Regions from separate parts of the Chryseomicrobium aureum genome, predicted to be linked through region 2. Evidence: predicted binding sites of a transcription regulator. Region 2 holds the regulator's gene; the other holds the start of a gene.
The links. The regulator NrdR, encoded in region 2, represses ribonucleotide reductase genes. The targets are predictions, from matches to a motif close to AACACNATATATNGTGTT.

Region 1 (12,366 bases), 220 kb from region 2:
TATGCGTCATTACACGGCACTTTCAAATCGAAACCACGGTGTAGACTCAGGTTTCTACCCACTTGGTTCATGTACGATGAAATACAACCCGAAAATCAATGAGAGCGTTGCGCGTTTCCCTGGATTTGCAAACGTTCACCCATTGCAAGATGAATCATCTGTTCAAGGTGCAATGGAATTGATGTACGACCTTCAAGAGCATTTGATTGAAATTACGGGTATGGATGATGTAACACTTCAACCAGCAGCTGGAGCTCACGGAGAGTGGACTGCTCTTATGATGATTCGTGCGTTCCACGAGTCAAACGGTGATCACCATCGTACAAAAGTAATTGTTCCAGATTCAGCGCACGGAACAAACCCAGCATCAGCAACAGTTGCGGGCTTTGAAACAGTAACTGTTAAATCAGATGAGTTCGGTCTAGTGGATTTAGAAGATCTACGCCGCGTGGCGGGTGATGACACAGCTGCGCTTATGCTGACAAACCCGAACACACTCGGATTATTTGAAGAGCATATTTTAGAAATGGCGAGCATCATTCACGGTGTCGGCGGAAAGCTTTACTATGACGGAGCAAACTTAAATGCGGTTATGTCAAAAGCACGCCCTGGCGACATGGGCTTCGATTGTGTTCACTTGAACTTGCATAAAACATTCACAGGTCCTCACGGTGGTGGTGGTCCAGGTTCTGGTCCAGTTGGCGTGAAGAAAGATTTGATTCCGTTCTTGCCAGCACCAGTCCTTGTGAAAAAAGATGACCGTTACACATTTGATTACGACCGTCCACAAGCAATCGGACGCGTAAAACCGTTCTACGGAAACTTTGGAATCAACGTACGTGCATACACGTACATTCGTTCAATGGGGCCAGACGGGCTAAAAGCGGTAACAGAATATGCCGTATTAAACGCAAACTATATGATGCGTCGTTTAGAGCCGTTCTTCGACCTTCCATACAACCGCCACTGTAAGCATGAGTTTGTACTAAGTGGTCGTCGTCAGAAGAAACTGGGTGTACGTACACTGGATATGGCAAAACGCTTGCTTGACTTTGGCTATCATCCGCCAACAATCTACTTCCCGTTAAATGTAGAAGAGGGAATGATGATTGAGCCGACGGAAACAGAGTCGAAAGAAACGTTAGATGCATTCTGTGATGCATTGATTCAAATCGCAAAAGAGACAGAAGAGAATCCAGAAATGGTGCAAAATGCGCCACATACGACGGTGATCGGTCGTCTAGATGAAACGAAAGCAGCGCGTAAGCCTGTGTTGCGATATTCAAAGTAAGATGTGGAGAACGCCACTCGTGATTTTGCGAGTGGCGTTTTATTTTGTGCGTTTGGCAATTGTGTCTTAAGATTCGATGGATAAATGGAAAGATTCAGTGGCTAAGTCGAAAGATTCGACGGTTATTTCCTGACGTTCACCACTTCCTGGTATTATGGAAACTATTTCGCGCATCTTTCTAAAATCACCCAAGACCTTACCATTTAAATCATTAATCAATAAAAAACAGAATCCACTCTAAAAGGAAGAGTAGATACTGATTTCATTAACGATTTATTTGGATTTGATCTTACCTGTCCACTTACGGAAGCCGCCCTCTAACTGATAGAGCTGGTCATATCCGTTCTTTTTAAGTGTCAGTGCTGTACGGGCGCTGCGAGCACCGCTTTGACAGTACAAGTAAACGGGCTTGTCTTTGCGAATTTCTTTCATACGCGTACGCATTTGACTTGCAGGAATATTACGGGCACCTAGAATATGACCACCGTCAAATTCCTTTGGTTCACGTACATCGATTAACTGCGCTTTGCGATATCCCTGGATAAATTCATCCTGAGAGAGCGTCGTCACAGATTTCTTCATTTTCATTCCAGTAAAGAATGTGTAAATCCCAAACACAATGATGGCACCTAAAATACCTAAGACGATTTCTAACAACTTCATTACTCCCTTCTCTATTTCTATTATAATGTAGTAGTGTAGAGAGATTCAATGATAAACGGAGGCAATTCAATGACAAACACTTGGTATTTCCTTGATTCCGGTAAACAAGACGCCGCATACAACATGGCTTTAGACGAAGCGCTGCTTGAATGGCATTCGGAAGGACTCATCCCACCTATCATTCGCTTTTATCAATGGCAACCTGCTGCATTATCAATTGGCTATTTCCAACGGGTGGAACGCGACATCAATTTGCAGGCTGTAAAAGACATGGGACTTGATTTTGTAAGAAGACCCACAGGAGGACGCGCAGTATTACATGAAGATGAACTGACGTACAGCGTCATCGTCTCAGAAGACTACCCGGACATGCCTAAGACGGTAACAGAAGCGTACCGCGTGATTAGTGAAGGTATTTTACAGGGGTTTCGCAATCTCGGAATGCGGGCACAATTTTCTATTCCTAAAACGGAAAGCGATCGTGAGTCCTTAAACCAGCCAAAATCAGCTGTCTGTTTCGATGCGCCGTCTTATTATGAATTGGTTGTGGAGGGCAAGAAAGTTGCGGGATCTGCACAAACACGTCAACGTGGCGTGATTTTACAGCATGGAGCAATTCTTGTAGATTTAGACGAAGAAAAATATATTAACTGTTTTTCTTATAGTTCTGAAGACCACAAAGAAAAAGTGAAAAAGAGCTTAGGGCAAAAAGCTATCTCAATCAACAAAATAGTATCAAATCCGGTAACGGTTGATCACTGCATTCCCGCTTTCCGTGATGGCTTTGAATCGGCTCTAAATATTCACCTCACTTCTTTTTCTCTTGATGAACAACAGCAAGCATATGTGAAGAATCTAGCTGCATCAAGGTATCGCTCACCAGAATGGAATTTTAGAAAATAATCGCCACTTCTGGGCTATGGAATTCCACCGAAATAGGTTCAAAGTTTCATATTTCGAAAGAGGTAAGTTCAAACTAGACATTCAATATATTGTGCTTTATGATTTCTATATACACTATATATTGTGTCAAGAAGTGAATAATCTATTTCGGGAGGAATTTACATGGTCTCACCATCTACTCTACAAACACATCAACAAGCTATCCAACAATTGAACGAAGCAATCAAGAAATTTCCTCAAGTTCACCCCATCACACCAGATATGAAGTTAACACACAAGGGCGTCTCACGACTGGTGATGATCGACCGTTATTCCTTCAAAGATACGGAGAAAAAAACACTCCAAGCAGATGATTTTGTTGTACTAACAGTAAAAGAAGACCCAAAATTCCCTGCGCGTGGACTTGGACAAATCGTCTCGATAGATTGGGACAAGAAAACAGCTGTCGTTCGCATTGATGAAGAATATCGCAGTGCAATCGACGACCCTGAAAAAGCAAAGACAGGTGAAATCACACGACCGCTATCTGTGATTGAAAAACCACTTGAGCTTTTTTATGAGCAAATCGCTCTTCGCAATGCAACAGGACTTGCAAGTGTTGAAACGACAGAAGAAAAACGCAAAGAATGGTTCGATAAATTTTACCAACAACTTGTTTCACTCAATTTCATCCCAGCTGGACGCGTCATTTACGGAGCAGGCGCTGAAACAGACGTAACGTACTTTAACTGTTACGTGATGCCATTTGTTCCAGATTCACGCGAAGGAATTAGTGATCACCGCAAACAAGTTATGGAAATCATGAGTCGTGGAGGGGGAGTTGGAACAAATGGTTCTACACTTCGTCCTCGGAACACACTTGCACGTGGAGTGAACGGGAAGTCTTCAGGATCTGTTTCGTGGCTAGATGACATTGCGAAATTAACACATCTTGTTGAACAAGGCGGATCTCGTCGTGGAGCGCAAATGATTATGCTTGCAGACTGGCATCCAGATATTGCGGAGTTCATCATCTCTAAGATGCAAAATCCGCGAATTTTGCGGTATTTGATCGAGAATACGCATGATGAATGGATTACACAACTCGCAAAAGATAAATTAAAATTTAAGCCACTTTCCATGCAGGAAGAACAGATGTACCAAGGGATTGTCAATTACAAAGCAATTCCAGGGTTGGGCGGCTTTAGTGAAGCAATCATTCGTGATGCGGAATCTAAACTACGTGATGGTGGACACTACAGTGTTCATAATTCAGAGTTCTTAACGGGTGCGAATATTTCTGTCACACTGACGAAAGAGTTCATGCAAGCTGTTGAAGACGATGCAGAGTTTGATCTTCGCTTCCCAGCTGTTGAGAACTACTCGAAAGAAGATATGGAAGTATACAACAGAGAATGGCATAAAGTTGGAGATGTTCGCGAATGGGAGCAAATGGGCTATGAAGTGCGCACATACCGCACGATCAAAGCACGCGAGCTTTGGAACCTCATCAATATTTGTGCTACGTACTCTGCAGAGCCTGGTATTTTCTTTATCGACAATGCCAATGACAAGACGAATGCAAAAGCATACGGTCAAAAAGTAGTAGCTACAAACCCATGTGGAGAACAACCACTTGCACCATACAGTGTGTGTAATCTTGCAGCGGTCAACCTCGCTCAATTCGCACAAAAAGATACGAAAACAGTAGATTTTGAAGGGCTGAAAGAAACAGTACGTGTCGGTGTTCGCATGCAAGATAATGTAATTGATGCGACACCATACTTCTTAGAAGAGAATAAAGTACAAGCTCTTGGAGAGCGTCGTGTAGGGCTTGGCGTAATGGGACTTGCGGATCTACTGATTTACTGTGAGAAACCATATGGCTCAGATGAAGGAAATATACTCGTTGATGAAATCTTCAAAACAATTGCTGAAACAGCTTATGAGACATCTGTTGAACTTGCGAAAGAACGCGGAAGCTTCCCGTTTTTAGTCGGTGATACAGAACAAGAGACAGAGCGCCTTCGCAAAGCATTCACAGAGACAGGGTTCATGCAAGGAATGCCTGAGGCGATTCGCGCGTCTATTCTGGAATCAGGAATTCGTAACTCGCATCTATTGACAGTGGCACCAACAGGTTCTACTGGAACGATGGTTGGAGTATCGACTGGACTTGAGCCATACTTCTCGTTCACTTACTATCGTAGCGGCCGACTTGGTAAATTCATTGAAGTAAAAGCGGATATTGTTAGTGAGTACTTAGAGCGCAATCAGGATGCATCTTCTGAAACACTTCCAGAGTGGTTTGTGACGGCAATGGAATTAAAACCAGAAGCACATGCAGATGTGCAGTGTATCATTCAGCGCTGGATTGATTCATCTATCTCGAAAACTGTAAACGCGCCAAAAGGGTATACGGTTGAACAAGTAGAAGGCGTATACGAGCGTCTTTACCATGGCGGTGCAAAAGGTGGAACAGTTTATGTCGACGGTAGCCGTGACTCGCAAGTATTGACACTAAAAGCAGAAGAAAATGATATGACAGAAGTGCAAGATGAAGTAGTAGAACAAAAACGACCAATCGTTTTAATCGATACAATTCAAGATCTTCGCAGCACAAATGTGACAATCGGTTCAGAAGTTGGCAACACGTGTCCAGTGTGTCGTAAAGGGACGGTTGAGGAACTTGGTGGCTGTAACACTTGTACAAACTGTGGAGCGCAGTTGAAGTGTGGACTTTAATTCATAACTAATACGTTAAAAAGCATTTTCTCTGGTACTCTAAGGGAAAATGCTTTTTATGTGTCATTGAAGGATAGCGGAATCGTTTTCGGCTATGCTACACTAAGACTAGTGTTTAAATAGGAGGCCAACTACATGAAATTGCAAAAAGTACGCAAGTCATTAACCGATTCTTCACTATCCGCACTACTCGTCACGAACCCATACAGCCGTCGTTACTTAACAGGTTTCACAGGGACTGCAGGAGTTGCACTGATTACGGAGTCAGATGCTTTCTTCATTACAGATTTTCGTTACACAGAGCAAGCAAATGCACAAATCGAAGGCTATACAATCATTGAGCAAAAAACCACGTTAATCGAAGCAGTTGCTGAAGTTGTGAAAGAACATCAGCTAACGAAAGTCGGTTTCGAGCAAGAAGCGATGTCTTATGCCGAGTATGATCGTTACCAAAAAGCACTCGAAACAGAACTTGTTCCGACTTCTGGAATTGTTGAAAAAATCCGCTTGATTAAGAGCGAAGACGAGCTTACTATTATTAAGCACGCATGTAAAATTGCAGATGATGCATATGAACATATCTTGACGTTCATCAAACCAGGGATGACAGAACTTGATGTCTCAAACGAATTAGAGTTCTTCATGCGAAAGCAAGGTGCAACTTCTTCTTCATTCGATATCATTGTAGCCTCCGGTGTCCGTTCAGCACTTCCTCACGGTGTCGCAACACATAAAGTGATTGAGTCAGGCGATTTTGTTACACTGGATTTCGGTGCTTATTACAATGGGTATGTCTCGGATGTAACACGTACTCTTGCAGTAGGTGAACCCACTGATCAGCTGAAAGAAATTCATCAAGTCGTACTGAAGTCTCAATTGCTTGCACTTGAAAAAATCAAACCGGGTATGACAGGGAAAGAGGCAGATGCTATTTCTCGCGACTACATCGCATCAAAAGGATATGGCCAGGCATTTGGTCATTCACTTGGTCACGGAATTGGTTTAGAAGTACATGAAGGACCTGGATTGTCATCTCGTTCAGATGTTGTATTAGAGCCAGGAATGGTTATCACAATTGAACCAGGAATTTATCTTCCGGGAATCGGTGGTGTGCGCATTGAAGATGACGCCTTAGTCACAGAAACAGGCGTTGAAAAACTGACGCATACATCAAAAGAATTAGTTATTTTATAGGGGGAAATCACATGATTTCAGTAAACGATTTTAAAACAGGCCTGACAATCGAGTTTGATGGCAACTTATACCGCGTTATCGAGTTCCAACACGTAAAACCAGGTAAAGGCGCTGCATTCGTTCGCTCGAAACTTCGCAACCTTCGCAGTGGTTCAGTGAATGAGCGTACATTCCGTGCAGGTGAAAAAGTAGAGAAAGCACAGATCGATACGCGCAAAATGCAGTATCTTTATGCAAATGGTGACATGCACGTATTCATGGATACAGAAAGTTACGATCAAGTCGAGCTTCCTGAAACGTCTATCGAATATGAGTTGAAGTTCTTGAAAGAAAACATGGAACTAAGCATTATCCAATATAAAGGCGAAACGCTTGGCGTCGAGCTACCAAACACTGTCGAGCTTGAAGTAATCGAGACAGAGCCAGGAATCAAAGGAGATACGTCTGGTGGCGGTTCAAAAACTGCGAAACTTGAAACCGGTGTAATGGTTACTGTTCCTTTATTCATCAATGTTGGAGATCGTTTGATTATCAATACTTCAGAAGGCGCATACGTATCTCGCGCTCAATAATTTCTCATTCATCACTCGGCTATCCGGAAGTTTTGGTGAGAATTCAAGAAGATCACGTGTTAGTGAATGTATCGGCAGAGGTGGTCAGTCCAGAAAGAGCGAATGACATTATCTACGCAGTGAAAAAAGAATATCCCGAAGCTGCTAAAGTCCAAGTCGACTATTCAGCGTATTAAAGACTCGCCTTGTGCGAGTCTTTTTATTGTTTGAAAAGTGGGAAATATAAGAGCAGGTACTAAAAAAGAGTGCGCGTTTTGTTGAAAAACGGTAGAATAGACTGTGGAAGAATGTCATTACTAAAATAGGGGAGTTTGATAGCAATGAAAATTCAAGAAATCCGAGAAATTATCAAATTAATGGATCAATCATCATTAGATGAATTTGTATTTGAATCAGAAGGCACAAAACTAAAACTAAAAAAACATGGCATCACGACGACGGTAGTAGAAGCACCTGTTGCTAAACCATCTGCACCACAAGTTGCTGCTCCAGTCGCTGAACAAGCAGCTCCGGCTCAAGAGGAATCAAAAGCAGCCTCTGAACAATCAGCTCCAGCTGCTGATACATCTGCCTATAAAACAATTACTTCTCCAATGGTTGGAACGTTCTATGAAGCTTCTTCTCCAGACGCAGATGCATACGTAAAAGTAGGGGACAAAGTTACTGCAACTTCAGTCGTGTGTATCGTTGAGGCGATGAAACTATTTAATGAGATAGAGGCTGAAATCGAAGGAGAGATCGTCGAGATTCTCGTAAAAGACGGCCAATTAGTAGAATACGGTCAGCCATTGTTCTCTATTAAATAATTCATCGAAGAGGTGACGACTATGAAAAAAGTATTGATTGCCAATCGTGGCGAAATCGCAGTGCGTATAATCCGTGCTTGTAAAGAGATGGATATCCAAACAGTCGCCGTCTATTCTGAAGCTGATAAAGAAGCACTGCATGTGCAACTAGCTGACGAGGCCTATTGCATTGGACCCCGCACATCAAAAGATTCATACTTACATTTCTCAAACATTATGAGCGTTGCAAAACTAACTGGAGCCGACGGGATTCACCCAGGGTATGGGTTCCTCGCAGAAAATGCAGACTTTGCAGAACTATGTGAGACTTGCAACATCAAGTTCATCGGGCCATCTAGCTCGGCTATTTCAAAAATGGGGACGAAAGATGTTGCTCGTGAAACCATGCGTGCAGCTGGCGTTCCTGTAGTCCCTGGTTCAACAGGTATTGTAGAGACAATTGAAGATGCGAAATCTATTGCATCAGACATCGGGTACCCTGTGATTATCAAAGCCACTGCCGGTGGTGGCGGGAAAGGGATTCGTGTGGCGCGTTCTGAGGAAGAACTCGTGACAGGAATCAAAATCACGCAAAAAGAAGCACAAGCTGCATTCGGTAACCCTGGTGTATACTTAGAAAAATTCATCGAAGAGTTCCGCCACGTGGAAATTCAAGTGTTAGCAGATGGACACGGAAATGCAATTCACTTAGGAGAGCGTGATTGTTCGATTCAACGTCGCATGCAAAAACTAGTGGAAGAAGCACCGTCTCCAGCACTTTCAGAAGCCACGCGTCAAAAAATGGGAGACGCAGCTGTAAAAGCAGCGCTTGCTGTGAATTATGAATCAGCAGGTACAGTCGAATTTATTTACGACCACATTAACGATTCGTTCTATTTCATGGAAATGAATACACGTATCCAAGTAGAACATCCTGTAACCGAAATGGTAACAGGCGTCGATTTGATCAAACAACAACTTCTTGTTGCCTCTGGAGAAGTATTGACAATCAAGCAGGAAGACATTCAATTAAATGGCTGGTCAATTGAGTGCCGGATCAATGCTGAAAACCCATCGAAAAACTTTATGCCATCCCCAGGGAAGGTCGTCATGTATCTCCCGCCAGGTGGCTACGGTGTTCGAGTTGATTCCGCAGTGTACCCAGGTTATGCAATCCCACCATTCTACGACTCAATGGTCGCTAAACTCATTGTGCATGCCCCAACGCGTGAAGAAGCTGTATTGAAGATGAAGCGTGCATTACAAGAGTTCATCGTCGACGGTGTCGAAACAACGATTCCATTCCACTTGCGTTTAATGGATCACGAAGTCTTCCGCTCAGGTGACTTTGACACGAAGTTTTTAGAAACATACGAAATCATGAAGGAGGAGACAATCAATGGCTGAAACAAAAGACCAAGAATTTTTTCAGATGTCTACAGGTAAAGGTGATCTCGGATCAATTCAGATTGCTCCTGAAGTCTTGACAGTTATTGCAGGAATCGCAGCACATGAAGTAGATGGAGTGGCTGCAACTCGTGGAAACTTTGCTGCTGGAGTTGTTGAACTCTTAGGCAAAAAAGTGCATGGCAAAGGAATCAAAACAGACATCTCTGCCAAAGGGTTGTTCATCGATGTGTTTTGTACCATTCGCTACGGTAAGGCTGTACCGACTGTTGCTCAAGAAGTTCAGCAAAATGTCCGTCAAGCGATTTTAAATATGACGGGACTTGAAGTCAAAGAAGTCAATGTTCACGTGACAGGAATTCAATTCGAAACACCTGAATCCAATTAAGTAAGAGTGCTTCACAGAACCTCTGTGAGGCACTTCTTTTTTTGATTACTCAAAAACTTTCTGAATAGGGAATTAAGTTTTGTAACCGCCATTTCTATGCTATGATGAAAAGCATAGTGAAGTGAAAAAGGAGTCAAGTCTATGAAAAGAAGAGAAGCCCGCGAGCATGCCCTGCGTGTGTTGTTCCAACTCGATCATTCCGAGATGGACGTCAATGAAGCGATGTTGCATGTGACCGAAGAAAAGGACGTGTTCTATGACACGCTTGTCAAAGGGACACTCGCGCACCGAGAAGAAATTGATGAGAGCTTAGAACAAAAACTTGAAAATTGGTCATTGAATCGTCTCCCGAAAATCGAGCGGACGATTTTACGTATGGCGGTTTTTGAGCTTGAACATACAGAAGATACACCGAAACCTGTAATTGTGAATGAAGCAATAGAATTAACAAAAGCATATGGAGACGAACAGTCTAGCCGATTTGTAAATGGCGTATTATCGAAATACATCAACAAGTAGGAGTGTGCAACATGACAGCGATAATCATTGATGGAAAAGCAATTGCAGAACAAGTAATTTTAAAAGTGAAAGACCGTGTTGAAACTTTAAAACAGTCTGGCATTACCCCAGGGCTAACGGTCGTTTTAGTGGGAGACGATCCAGCATCACAGACCTATGTAGGAAGTAAAGAAAAAACAAGCAAACGTTTAGGCATGGATTCAACTGTACTAACACGGCCGTCCACTGTAACTGGGCAAGAGTTGTTGGAACTGATTGAGAACTTGAACAATGACGAATCTGTTCATGGGATCTTAATCCAACTGCCACTTCCAGGTCATATTGATGAAAATAAAGTGTTACAAGCGATTCACCCAGACAAAGATGTTGATGGCTTTCATCCATTGAATGTTGGCAAGCTATTGTTGAATCAACACGGGTTTATTCCTTGTACACCATTTGGAGTCATTCAATTACTTGACTATGCAGCCATTCCAATTGAAGGCAAACACGCTGTCATTGTCGGACGAAGTAATATCGTCGGCAAACCGATGGGCCAACTTCTATTAAACCGCCATGCAACTGTAACCTACACGCATTCGCGCACAGAAGACCTTGCTTCATACACAAAGCAAGCAGATATTCTAATTGTAGCAACAGGACAACCGCTGATGATTACTGCTGAGCATGTTAAACCTGGCGCCGCTGTCATCGATGTCGGCATTCACCGCAACTCCGATGGCCGTCTTTCAGGTGACGTCGACTTTCATTCTGTGAAGTCTGTCGCTGGTGCGATTACACCCGTTCCGGGAGGCGTTGGTCCAATGACAATTGCAATGTTAATGGAAAATACATGTTTAAGCGCTGAACGTATGGCACAAAAAAAATAACTACACCACTCGAGCTTGTACGTCTTGTACAAGCTTCTTTTACCTAAAGGGGCGTTGGTATGACGGAACATGCGTATTTAACCGTGACAGCACTTACTCGGTATATTAAGAAGAAATTCGATGCCGATCCGTATCTAAGAAAAGTGTATGTAAAAGGTGAATTGTCCAATGTGAAATACCATTCAAATGGACATATCTACTTTACATTGAAAGATGCGGGGGCACGTATTTCCTGTGCGATGTTTGCGGGACAAGCAAGAACACTTTCATTTCGAGCTGAAGAAGGCATGAATGTTTTTGTCACAGGGGATATCAGTCTGTTTGAAAGTGCGGGGAATTATCAATTTTATGTAAAATCAATGGAGCCGGATGGCATCGGGGCATTGTTTGTGGCATTTGAGCAATTAAAACGTAAGCTCGAACAAGAAGGACTGTTTTCAGCCTCATTGAAAAAACCACTTCCGAAAATTCCACTTCACATCGGAGTCATCACATCCCCAACAGGCGCAGCGATTCGTGACATTCTAACGACGCTCGAACGTCGCTTCCCACTTGCACGTGTCACCGTGTTCTCTACACTTGTTCAAGGCTCAGGTGCAGGAGCATCTATCGTTGAATCCATCCAAAAAGCAAATCGGGTACAGGATCTAGACGTTTTAATTGTCGGACGCGGGGGTGGTTCGATTGAAGACTTATGGGCATTTAATGAAGAACCTGTCGCTCGGGCAATTGCGAACAGTCAAGTCCCTATAATTAGCGCTGTTGGTCACGAGACTGACACGACGATTGCAGATTTCGTTTCGGATTTACGTGCCCCAACACCAACTGCTGCAGCTGAACTTGCTGTACCAGACCGCGTGCAATTGGTGCGAGTACTCTCTGATCAACAAACGCGCCTGCGCACAGCAACTTCGAATAAACTATTTCATGCGAAAGACCGACTCACGCGAGTTCAAAAATCCGTTGTTTATATGGATGCCTCTCGATTATATCGTCCGTATGTAGAGCAACATCTTCGGCTACACGAACGGTTAGAATCGGTCCTCCGAAT
Region 2 (12,366 bases):
AAAAGGAACAACATTCAAAGTGTATATCCCTTTAGTCACTTCCTAGTTTGGAGGAAAGTTATGCAACAGAAGTTTTTACCGGTCATTATAGGAACAGATATGAATGCTTACAATATGGCGATTTCATTTCATGAAGAATACGGAGTTCACTCCGTACTCGTAGGAAAAGAAGAGATGTCATTTACGAGCTTAAGCTCGATTCCTCGAGCGATTGAATATGATAAAGATTTATGGAACAAAGATGCATTTGTGTCGATTCTAGGTTCTGTAGCAGAGAAGTACCAACAGCCAGACGTGCAGCTTGTACTCATTGGAACAAACGATTTTTATGTACGTTTAATTATTGAAAATCAAGAACAATTACGTCAATGGTATGTATTCAATTACATGTCAGAAGATCTAATGAACGATTTGCTCGTGAAAAAGAATTTTTATCGACTTTGCGACGAACACGGATTGGACACCCCGGATACGTATTTCTATAGCTGTAAAGAGCAAGGGATTTTTGATAAAGACATCCAATACCCCGTTATTATCAAACCAAGTAATGGAGTCGAATATTATAAAAATAAATTCCCTGGGCAACAAAAAGTCTACCGTGTTGAATCGAAACAAGAGCTCCAACACGTCCTTGATCAAGTGAATGCGTCTGGCTATCAAGAAGACATGATTATTCAAGACTTCATCCCAGGGGACGACACGTTCATGTGGGACTCCGTGTTTTATGTGAACTCTCGCGGAAAATCTGAGCTTGGGACGCTTGCGCAAGTTGTGTTACAAGAACATACCGTGACAGCTATCGGAAATTATACAGCACTAGTGACGCGCTATGATGAAGAGCTGATGAAAAAGTTGCAACACTTTTTAGAGGCAGTCGGCTATCAAGGCTTTGCAAACTTTGATTTAAAATACGATGCACGTGACGGTAAGTACAAAGTGTTTGAAGTCAATATTCGCCAAGGACGATCAAGCTACTACACAACGGCTTGTGGGCACAACATGGCAAAATACTTTGTTGACGATATTTTACTAGGTGTTGAGAAAGAACTGACCTATTTGAATACGGAGTATTTGTTTACAGTCGTTCCTAAAATTGTCCTGAAAAAGTTTGTCGATAACCATGCCATCAATGAAGAATGCCGAAAGTTGATTCGCCAAGGCAAATGGGGCAACCCGATGTTTTATAAAGGCGATACAAACTTTAAACGGAAATTCTATTTAGTTGCCCGTCAGGTGAACTATTACCGGAAGTATAAGAATAATCAGTGGGAATCTTAACAAGCGCTTCATATGTCCTTTACAATGTTCGCTTATTATAAAGATAACCCCTTTTCCAAACTGGAAAAAGGAAACCGAGTCGGCAAATGCTGGCTCGGTTTTCTTTTTTTATGAAACTTTCCAGAAGGTCGTCCGTATAAAGTACAGACAACTGAAAGGAGATTACATAATGACTACAAAACGCGTACTTACAATTATCAGTGTGTCGATTGCTGGACTCTTCCTACTTATTGCACTTGCTACCTCATGGTATACAGTGGACGAATCTGAACAAGCTATTGTCATCACATTCGGTGATGCAGGTGACCCGATTACAGAACCAGGGCTAAAGTTCAAAATGCCATGGCCAGTCCAGACTGTTGAAAAATTGTCGAAAGAAACGTTTAGCCTTCAATTTGGCTATCAACAAACAGCAGACGGTGAAATCGTTTCGTATGATGATGAAACAAAAATGATTACAGGGGATGACAACATCGTCCTTGCTGACCTCGTGGTGCAGTGGCGTATTACAAATCCACGTGATTACCTTTTCAATTCAGAAAACCCGAGGGAATTGTTGCACTCTGCAACATCCGCTTCCATTCGATCTGTAATTGGTAGCTCACGTATTGACGATGCATTAACTTCTGGTAAAGCAGAAATTGAAGCTTCCACACGCGATCTACTAGCTGACCTTGTAACAAAATACGATATCGGCATCTCAGTCTTATCTGTAAACCTACAAGACGTTGAACTTCCGAATGAAGAAGTGCGTCAGGCCTTCACTGCAGTTCGTGATGCTGAAGAACAAAAAAATATTAAAGTGAACCAAGCTGGTCGTTACGAAAATCAACGCCTTGGAGAAGCAAATGGTGAAAAAGATGCCATTATCTCAAATGCTACTGGAGAAAAGATTGCTCGCATCGAACAAGCGCGCGGAGATGTAGCATTATTTAATGAGCTCTATGCGGAATACGCGCAAAACGAACAAATCACGCGGGACCGTTTGATATTGGAAACGTTAGAAGCGGTGCTTCCGAATGCACAACTCTACATCATGAATGGCGACAATGGACCAATGACGTACCTACCATTAACGGGTCCTCGTGCAGCTGCACCAGTCGTAACAGAAGGGACGGATAATGAATGACCGATAAAGATCCAAAGTTTGTCTCACTTGAAGAGCGGTTTTCTATGAACAAAAAGAAAAAGCCCGCTGGTAAAGCATCTGACTTTCAAATCGACTGGAAAAAACACGGCAAAATCATTGCAGGTGTCATTGTTGGATTCATCGTTCTAGTCATCTTGCTCACCAATGTGTATGTCGTGAAAGAAGGCGAGTACAAAATTGTGCGCCAGTTTGGTGAAATCGTGAAAGTTGTCGATGAACCTGGTCTAGGTGTAACCGTTCCATTTATTCAAAGTACAACGACTGTTCCGAAGTACTTAATGAACTATGAGATTTCAGAAGCAGAAATCAATACACTTGATAAACGACGCATCATCATTGACAATTATGCGGTCTGGAAAGTCAATAATCCGCAATTGATGATTGCCAATGCAGGAACGTTAATCAATGCAGAAGCTCGTATGGAAGAATTCATTTATTCGGTTGTCCGAACAGAACTTGGTCGTTTAGCGTATGCAGAAATCATCAATGATGAAGATTCATCACGCGGCAGTCTTGGAGAACAAGTCACAGCTCGCGTGAACGAATTGCTCTCGGCAGACAACTACGGAATTGAAGTGCTCGATGTGCGCATCAAACGCACAGATCTTCCAGTAGAAAATGAACAAGCGGTTTATCAAGACATGATTTCAGAACGTGAGAAGATTGCACAGAAGTTCTTATCTGAAGGGGATGCAGACAAACGTCGTATCGAAGCAGAGACAGACCGTGAAGTGCGTGAAATCATTGCCAATGCAGAACGTGAAGCAGCTGTCATCATCTCTGAAGGAGAAGCGGAAGCTGCACGTATTTACAACGAGTCTTTCTCAAAAGATCCGGAATTCTATAACTTGTTCCGGACGTTAGAAACGTATAAATCTACAATCGGTGAAGATACTGTCATTATGCTTCCATCTGACTCACCATACGCACAAATTCTTTCCGGGATTACACCGTAAAGACAACACCTTGCTTTCAGTCATGGTAAACTGAAGGCAAGGTTTTTTCGTTTATTAAAAGGAGTGACATGTAGTGACCAATCCAAAATTAGTACTGATTGACGGCAACAGTTTAGCGTACCGAGCATTTTTCGCATTGCCATTACTCACAAACGAGCAAGGCATCCACACCAATGCCACATATGGCTTTACAATGATGTTGCAAAAGATTGTAGAAGAAGAACAGCCGACTCATATGCTGATTGCATGGGATGCAGGAAAGACGACGTTCCGTCATGCAACATTCTCAGAATACAAAGGTGGACGCCAAAAGACACCACCTGAACTATCCGAGCAGTTTGCTTATATCCGAAAACTTGTAGATGCGTATCAGATTCCACAATATGAATTAGATCAATACGAGGCCGATGATATCATCGGTACGCTTTCACGCATCGCAGAAGAAAAAAATATCGAAACGATTGTGATTAGTGGAGACAAAGATTTGACTCAACTGGCTAGTGACAAGACGACCGTTCAAATTACAAAAAAAGGCATCACCGATCTAGAAAGCTACACACCTTCGTATATTCAAGAGAAATACGGTCTAACCCCTATTCAAATCATTGATATGAAGGGGTTAATGGGCGATACTTCCGATAATATTCCAGGAGTGCCTGGAGTAGGTGAAAAGACAGCAATCAAATTACTGTCAGCCTATGAAACCGTGGAAGGTGTGTACGCACATATCGATGAGATGAAGGCGTCGAAAATGAAAGAAAAGCTTGTTGCGAATGAAGAGTTAGCATACATTAGTAAACAGCTCGCAACAATTGAGCGCGCAGCACCGATTGAAGTCACTCTAGATACATTACATTACCCAGGTCCAGATATGGAGGCTGTCCATGAAATTTGGCACCAACTGCAATTCAAGACACTTTTAGAAAAGTCCGCATTCCAAACAGAGGCAAAAGAACTTAAAGACATTGATTTCGAAGTGATCTCTAGTTGGGAAGACAGTCACTTTGAGGACGACATGACGTTTCATATCGAGTTATACGATGAGCACTATCACACAACAGAAGTTTTGGCAGTCGTCCTTGCAACTGATTCAAAGCACTATGTGATGAAAGGGGACGCGGCTTTTTCGCAACCACTTTTCAAAGCGTGGCTTGAAGACGATTCAAAGCAAAAGCGTTGTTATGACGTCAAAGCGTTCCAAGCGGTGTCGAAACGGTTCGGATGCGAACTGAAAGGGGCGAGTTTTGATTTAGTTTTAGCTGCGTATATTTCGGATCCCTCCATTTCATCAAGCCAAGATCTTGCTTCCCTTGCAAAACACTTCGGATATACGGAAGTGGATGAAGAAGAAGCTGTGTATGGAAAAGGGGCTAAGAAAAAAGCTCCAGAAGACGAAGCATTGTTTCATCATGCCCTTCGCAAAGCAACTGCCGTGTGGGAGTTGAAGGAACCAGTCGAAGCAAAACTGAAAGAAACGAAACAGTATGATTTATACCATGAGCTTGAACTACCCCTTGCAAGTGTCTTAGGTGAAATGGAATCATTCGGAATCAAAGTGGACCGAGAAACACTAGAAAAAATGGGTGTCGAACTAAAAGGACGTCTAACTGAAATAGAACAACGTATCCATGCGATGGCTGGTGAATCATTCAATATCAATTCGCCAAAACAATTAGGTGTCATATTGTTTGAAAAAATCGGTTTGACACCCATTAAGAAAACGAAGACTGGCTACTCTACTGCTGCAGATGTACTTGAAAAGTTGCAAGGGGAACACGAAATTATCTCAGAAATTTTGTTGTACCGCCAATTAGGGAAACTTCAGTCGACGTATATCGAAGGTTTGTTAAAAGAGATTCATGACGATGGGAAAGTACACACACGCTATCAACAGGCATTGACGTCTACAGGTCGCTTGAGTTCAATCAATCCGAACTTGCAGAACATCCCGATTCGGATTGAAGAAGGCCGAAAGATTCGCCAAGCGTTTGTCCCATCTGAAAAAGAATGGGTAGTATTCGCCGCCGACTACTCACAAATCGAGCTTCGCGTCATGGCACACATGTCTCAAGACGAAAAGCTAGTCCGAGCCTTCCAAGAAGACCGTGATATCCATACGCAAACGGCAATGGATGTGTTTGGAGTAGCGGCAGATGAAGTAGACGGCAACATGCGCCGAGCTGCCAAAGCAGTGAACTTCGGAATTATTTATGGCATCAGTGACTACGGATTGTCCCAAAGCCTGAACATCACACGCAAAGAAGCGGCTCTGTTTATCGATAACTATTTGACGAGTTTTCCCGGTGTTAAACATTTCATGGATGATGCGATTACGAGTGCGAAACGGGATGGGTTTGTCACAACAATCATGAACCGCCGCAGATACTTGCCGGATATCACGAGTTCAAACTTCAACCTGCGTGGATTTGCAGAACGTACTGCGATGAATACACCGATTCAAGGGAGTGCAGCCGACATCATCAAAAAAGCGATGATCGACATGGACCGCGAACTCGAGTCACGCGGATTGAAAACCAAAATGCTTCTTCAAGTACATGATGAACTAATTTTTGAAGTACCTGTTGACGAGTTAGAAGAAATTCAAAAGCTCGTGCCGGAAGTCATGGAAAATGCCGTAGAACTATCGGTACCTTTGAAAGTCGATTTTGCATTTGGCACGACATGGTACGAAACGAAGTAAGGAGAGAACGCAATGCCTGAACTACCAGAAGTCGAAGGGGTCGTCGAATCCCTTCGCCCCTTTGTCATCGACCAAACGATCGTGGCCGTCCATGTGTCAGATCAAGTGAGAAAGAGTCATATAGAGGGAAAACAAGCGATTATTAAAGGCGCTACACCTGAAGACTTTCAAAACGCGATGGTCGGCTACCGGATTACCAGTTTGATCCGTCGCTCTAAATATATGTTCTTTGATTTGATGAACGAAAAAGGCGCTGCCGTTCTTGTTGGCCATCTAGGGATGACAGGAGCCTGGTTTCCCGTACATTCTCTTGATGAAATAACAGAAACTAAGTTTCGTAATCATGTTCATGTCGTGTTCGAACTGTCCGGTGGCTATTTACTAGTCTATTCCGATATTCGCCGTTTCGGGGAAATGCGTTTACTGAATGACATCTCTGATCATCCGCCACTTTTACAAATGGCGCCTGAACCATTTGCGGAGGAAGGGTTACCGCATTATTTAGAGATGGCACAGCGCACAAAATACGTTAATAAACCTATTAAAGAGTTCATCATGGATGGTCACGTCATTTCAGGGTGCGGAAACATCTATGCAACAGAGGCACTATTCCGCATGCGCATCCACCCAAGTCGAAAAGTGGGACGCATCTCAACGGCACGGAAAATTGCTCTTTATGAAGCAATTGTCGCTGTCCTTCGTGAGAGTATCGATCGAGGTGGAAGTAGTATTTCGGATTACCGTAACGTCAATGGAGGAGCCGGAAGTATGCAACACTTTTTACAAATGTACGGCAAGAAGACTTGTCCGACCTGCGGCACAGCCACAAAACAAAAAGTAATTGGGGGCCGGACATCTACTTACTGTCCGACCTGTCAGAAATAGGAGGGCCCTATGATTATTGGATTAACAGGAAGTATCGCTACCGGCAAAAGTACGGTAGCGAATCGTTTCAAAGAACATGGCATTCCAGTAGTCGACGCAGATTTGATTGCCCGCCAAGTCGTCGAGCCAGGAAGTGAAACGTTACAGAAAATTGCACAAGCATTCGGAGAAAGTGCACTTCATGCAGATGGCACGATGAACCGAGAAGAAATCGGGCGCCAAATTTTCGGGAATGAAGAGAAACGTGCCCTACTAAATGGCATTATCCATCCTGCAATTCGAAAGGAAATGCTTCGTCAAAAAGATCACCATCTGGCAAATGGGAAGAAAATCGTGATTTTAGACATTCCATTATTGTTTGAAAGTAAGCTCGAACATTTTGTAGAGCAAATCTTGGTTGTCGCTACTTCTAGAGAGATTCAGAAGCATCGTCTGATGGCTCGGAATGGATTGTCCGAACAAGAGGCTCTGGAGCGAATGAATTCTCAGTTATCAATCGATGATAAAGCCAAATGGGCGGATGAAGTGATTAGAAATGATGGAACTTTAGAAGAATTAGAGGCTCAAGTGGATGCACTTGTGAACAACTGGATGAAATCGCTTTCAGAATAATTGAACTTTTTTAGAATGTTTGGATTAGCGTACCATAACGACTCTAATGTGTTATACTAATTGCATATTAAGTGAATTAGTATCACATAGTTAACAGGAGGAACGGTATATATGACAGCTTCTATTGCGATTAACGGTTTTGGACGAATTGGACGCATGGTTTTCCGCCAAGCGATTTTAAAGGATGATGTAAACATTGTAGCAATCAACGCGAGCTACCCAGTTGAAACTCTAGCACATTTGATTCGCTACGATTCAGTACATGGTACTTTCCAAGGGGAAGTCGAAACAGCTGAAAACGCGCTTATCGTAAATGGAAAGCGCATTCAAATCGTGAGCGATCGCAATCCAGCAAACCTTCCATGGAAAGAGATGGGTGTCGACATCGTCATCGAAGCAACGGGTAAGTTCAACGAGCGCTCGGGTGCAGCTCTTCACTTAGAAGCTGGTGCAAAGAAAGTCATTTTGACGGCTCCTGGTAAAAATGAAGACATCACGGTCGTTTTAGGTGTAAATGACGACAAACTTGATTTAGAAAAGCATGACGTTATTTCAAATGCTAGCTGCACAACCAACTGTCTAGCTCCTGTAGCGAAAGTATTAAATGATGAATTCGGCATTGTAAACGGTTTGATGACAACAGTTCATGCATACACGAATGATCAAAATAACTTAGACAACCCACATAAAGATCTTCGTCGTGCACGTGCATGTGCACAATCGATCATTCCAACTTCTACAGGTGCTGCAAAAGCCCTAACATTAGTGTTACCAGAGTTGCAAGGGAAGATGCATGGTCTAGCACTTCGCGTTCCTACACCTAACGTTTCACTAGTTGATTTAGTTGTGGATGTCGAGCGTGATGTGACGGTCGAAGAAGTGAATTTGGCGTTTGAAAAAGCGGCAGCTGGTTCAATGAACGGGATTTTAGCAATTACGCAAGATCCATTAGTATCCGTTGATTTCAACACAACGACTGCTTCTGCTACGGTTGATGGGTTAACAACGATGGTAATCGGTGAGCGCAAAGTAAAAGTGCTTGCTTGGTACGATAACGAGTGGGGCTACTCTGCACGTGTTGTAGATTTAACACAGCGTGTCGCAAAATCTTTGGAAGCTATTACAGCTTAATAGTGTACGGATGAATGGAAGTCTCTCTTAATGGAGAGGCTTCTTTTTTACTAGAAAATCAAAATTCTATTGCATTTCCCGACAAGGCGTCCTATAATGAAAATCGTGCCAAATAGCACCGGCTACTTAAAGGGTTAGGACCTCTCTGGACTAACTTTCCCCCGTGGTAGTCACTTTGATTAAAAAATCCAGTCAAAGGGGGAAACGGACATTGGAAACAATGGGACGTCACATCATTGCTGAACTGTGGGAATGCGATTTTGACAAGCTGAATGACATGAACTTCATCGAACAAACTTTTGTAGATGCTGCACTTAAATCAGGTGCGGAAGTCCGCGAAGTTGCGTTTCACAAGTTTGCGCCACAAGGTGTAAGTGGAGTCGTCATCATCTCTGAATCACATTTAACGATTCACAGCTTTCCGGAACACGGTTACGCAAGTATCGATGTTTATACATGCGGTGACCTAGATCCAACAATTGCAGCCAATTATATTGCCGAAGCTTTGAACGCGAAAACGCGTGAATTGATTGAGCTTCCACGTGGTATGGGCCCAGTTGCAGCAAAATCATTACAAACTGTGTAATTTACAAGCAGAGGGGAATCTCCCTCTGCTTTTTCTGTGGGTGCAGAATAGGCCTAACTTTAGTATAATGAATGAAATACGAGCATATAGGAGCGCTAATTATGAGATGTCCTTCCTGCCAATACAACGGCACGAAAGTAGTCGATTCACGACCGGTTGACGAAAATAAATCCATCCGAAGAAGACGAGAATGTGAGCAGTGCGGCTTTCGGTTTACAACGTTTGAAAAAGTAGAAGAAACCCCACTCATCGTCGTGAAAAAAGATGGCTCGCGTGAAGAATTCAGTCGAGAAAAAATGTTACGTGGTTTGATCCGTGCATGTGAAAAACGCCCGGTGACACTCGAACAATTAGAAGAAGTCGTTTTTACGATTGAGAAAGAACTGCGTCGTACAGGCAATTCGGAAATCAAATCTGAAGTGGTGGGCGAGCAAGTCATGGAAAAATTGGCGGCTGTCGATGAAGTCGCATATGTACGCTTTGCATCTGTCTACCGTCAATTTAAAGACATCAATGTGTTCATGGAAGAGGTCCGTGAACTTTTAAAACGTAACCCCACTCAACACTAAAAGGAGGAGAGCAGATGGTACACAACGAACTGCAACCGATGGATCACTTTCAAACCCGTGTCGCTGCTCCTCTATCCAGTGACGATCTACAAACAGTAACGCTACTTTATCAACCACTTATTGGTCCGGAAGCTTTTACACTGTATCAGCACCTTTGGACGATGACGGGAACTCAACAAGTAGAGTATTCACACTATACTTTGATGAATGCGCTATCCTTATCAATCAATCGAATCTTTGAAGCACGCGCGCATTTGGAGGCAATCGGTCTACTACGCACTTGGCGGAGTGATTCTGGTGAAACACGGACATTCTATTACGAAGTTCAAAAGCCACTTTCACCTCAAAGTTTTTTTGCTGACCCGTTATTATCCGTGTTTCTATGGAATAAAGTAGGCGATCAAGGGTTTAAAAATCTTGAAAAACGCTATTTACCTTCTAACACGTGGAAATCATCTGCACTAGAAGTGACTCGCACATTCACGGATGTATTCCAACCAAACTTAAAAAATACGCGTGCTACACGTGATATCCGCCAACCCAAAACACAAAATTATGAGTTTGAGCATGAATTTGACTTCCAACTCCTACTCGACGGATTAAGTGAGCATCTATTACCAAGAAAATTGCTGACGACGGACATTAAACAACTGATTGCAAAGCTTGCATTTTTATATAGTTTTTCACCGCTCGATATGCAAAAAATTATTCTCCTCGCAGTCGAAGATCCGACAAAAATCTCTCCGGAGCGTCTAAAAAAATCTTGTGAAGATTATTTTAAATTGCATGCGAGGGAACAAGTCGGATTGCAATCAATTAAAACACCTGAAGTGCAACGTGAGAATTCTCCAGAATCGGCGTCTCCCAAACTTTCAAAAGAACAAGAGTATCTTGTTTATCTAGAGGAAAGTGCGCCGCTTGATGTGCTTCGTGATAGTGCGGGTGGAAAAGAGCCGTTCCCAGCAGACGTTGAACTGGTCAATCGATTTGCGACCGTTTACGAAATGCCAGTCGGTGTAATCAATGTTCTCATCCAATACGTCATGTTGCGGACGGACATGAAACTCACGAAATCGTTCGCTGAAAAAATTGCCTCTCATTGGGTGCGTAAAAATGTCAAGACTGCAAAAGAAGCAATGGAACTTGCGCGTAAAGAACATACGCAATACATGAAATGGAAAAATGGAGAGACCGCTCAAAGTGCCTCCGGGAAACCATATAAACGTCAAGAGAAGGTTCCGGACTGGTTAGATCAAAAACCAAAAGCTAGTAAAGTGGATGACTCTATAGATATAGAAGCAGAACGTCAAAAGTTGCTTGCTGAAATCAGCGCAACGAAAGGCCGGTGATCGAAGTGGAACCCATCAATCGAACGCTTAAACGGATGATTTCAAATCCTTCGTTTGCGACACGAATGGAAGAAATGAAACGAGAAGTATTAGAAAATCGAGATATCCAAGAGTTTCTACAAGAAAATGAGGCGGAAGTATCTCCTGCTGTATTGGAATCGAGTATGAGCAAACTGTATGAATACATCGAGCAGACCCACGACTGCAAAGGCTGTCCCAATGTTGCCGGTTGTGTGAATCTGATTAAAGGCTTCGAACCGCGTCTTGTAATGGGAAGAGGACGTATTGAACTTGACTATCTTCGTTGCCGAAACGGCCGCATCGAAGACGAGCGCCAATCGATTTCTGCTATGATACACAGTATGCATATGCCAAAAGACGTGTTGCAGGCCACTTTCTCGAATGTCGATTTGACGGATGGTTCGCGCGTGCTCGCAATTCGCGCTGCGAAAACGTTTATAGATTCGTATGAATCCTCAGGAGAACTTCCGACGAAAGGTCTTTATGTGCACGGGCCATTTGGTGTCGGCAAATCCTATATTCTCGGGGCGATTGCAAACGAGTTAGCAGACCGTCAAGTTGCTACGGTCTTAGTCTACGTTCCTGAGTTTCTGCGTGAGATGCGTCAGTCCATTCAAGAGAATTCTCTCAGTGAGAAAATGGAAGTGGTGAAAAATGCACCTGTATTGATGCTTGATGATCTAGGAGCAGAGACCATGTCGAGTTGGACCCGGGATGATATTATCGGCACGATTTTGCAACATCGAATGGCTCAAGGACTTCCAACATTCATCTCTTCAAACTTTACGTATGATGAACTCAAACACCATTTTACAACCACACAACGAGGTGAAAAAGAGCCTGTGAAAGCAGGACGTATCATGGAACGAATCAAAGCTCTTACAACTCCTATACAATTGCAAGGAAAGAACTGGCGAGAAAGTTACTAAACTTTTTCGTCTTTTTTGTTGATTTTCATTCTCAATGACGCTATACTAATCCATGGAAATGAAATTCATTATCAATTAAAAAGGAGCTATATCATGAAGAAATTATTCTCACTGATTGCCATCTTGGCACTATTCCTAGCAGCTTGTTCTTCTAACAACGAGCCAGCTGAAACAGAATCTTCTACTGAACCAGCAGCAA

Region 1: the regulator NrdR is predicted to act here: its motif matches at 2,968-2,985, upstream of ACF3OH_RS07270 (vitamin B12-dependent ribonucleotide reductase).

The regions. Positions count from the first base shown of each region.
Region 1 is NZ_CP171117.1:1,370,616-1,382,981, reverse strand. It holds gene gcvPB (aminomethyl-transferring glycine dehydrogenase subunit GcvPB) at 1-1,291, shown strand, start outside; gene ACF3OH_RS07280 (rhodanese-like domain-containing protein) at 1,565-1,954, opposite strand; gene ACF3OH_RS07275 (biotin/lipoate A/B protein ligase family protein) at 2,024-2,857, shown strand; gene ACF3OH_RS07270 (vitamin B12-dependent ribonucleotide reductase) at 3,020-5,581, shown strand; gene ACF3OH_RS07265 (M24 family metallopeptidase) at 5,717-6,775, shown strand; gene efp (elongation factor P) at 6,787-7,347, shown strand; gene ACF3OH_RS07255 (hypothetical protein) at 7,383-7,523, shown strand; gene accB (acetyl-CoA carboxylase biotin carboxyl carrier protein) at 7,668-8,153, shown strand; gene accC (acetyl-CoA carboxylase biotin carboxylase subunit) at 8,175-9,539, shown strand; gene ACF3OH_RS07240 (Asp23/Gls24 family envelope stress response protein) at 9,532-9,927, shown strand; gene nusB (transcription antitermination factor NusB) at 10,069-10,446, shown strand; gene folD (bifunctional methylenetetrahydrofolate dehydrogenase/methenyltetrahydrofolate cyclohydrolase FolD) at 10,458-11,315, shown strand; gene xseA (exodeoxyribonuclease VII large subunit) at 11,375-12,366, shown strand, end outside.
Region 2 is NZ_CP171117.1:1,592,684-1,605,049, reverse strand. It holds gene pnpS (two-component system histidine kinase PnpS) at 1-46, shown strand, start outside; gene ACF3OH_RS08400 (carboxylate--amine ligase) at 61-1,278, shown strand; gene hflK (FtsH protease activity modulator HflK) at 1,448-2,407, shown strand; gene hflC (protease modulator HflC) at 2,452-3,384, shown strand; gene polA (DNA polymerase I) at 3,458-6,085, shown strand; gene mutM (bifunctional DNA-formamidopyrimidine glycosylase/DNA-(apurinic or apyrimidinic site) lyase) at 6,098-6,970, shown strand; gene coaE (dephospho-CoA kinase) at 6,980-7,582, shown strand; gene ACF3OH_RS08370 (glyceraldehyde-3-phosphate dehydrogenase) at 7,694-8,713, shown strand; gene speD (adenosylmethionine decarboxylase) at 8,925-9,299, shown strand; gene nrdR (transcriptional regulator NrdR) at 9,401-9,868, shown strand; gene ACF3OH_RS08355 (replication initiation and membrane attachment family protein) at 9,883-11,217, shown strand; gene dnaI (primosomal protein DnaI) at 11,223-12,167, shown strand; gene ACF3OH_RS08345 (extracellular solute-binding protein) at 12,261-12,366, shown strand, end outside.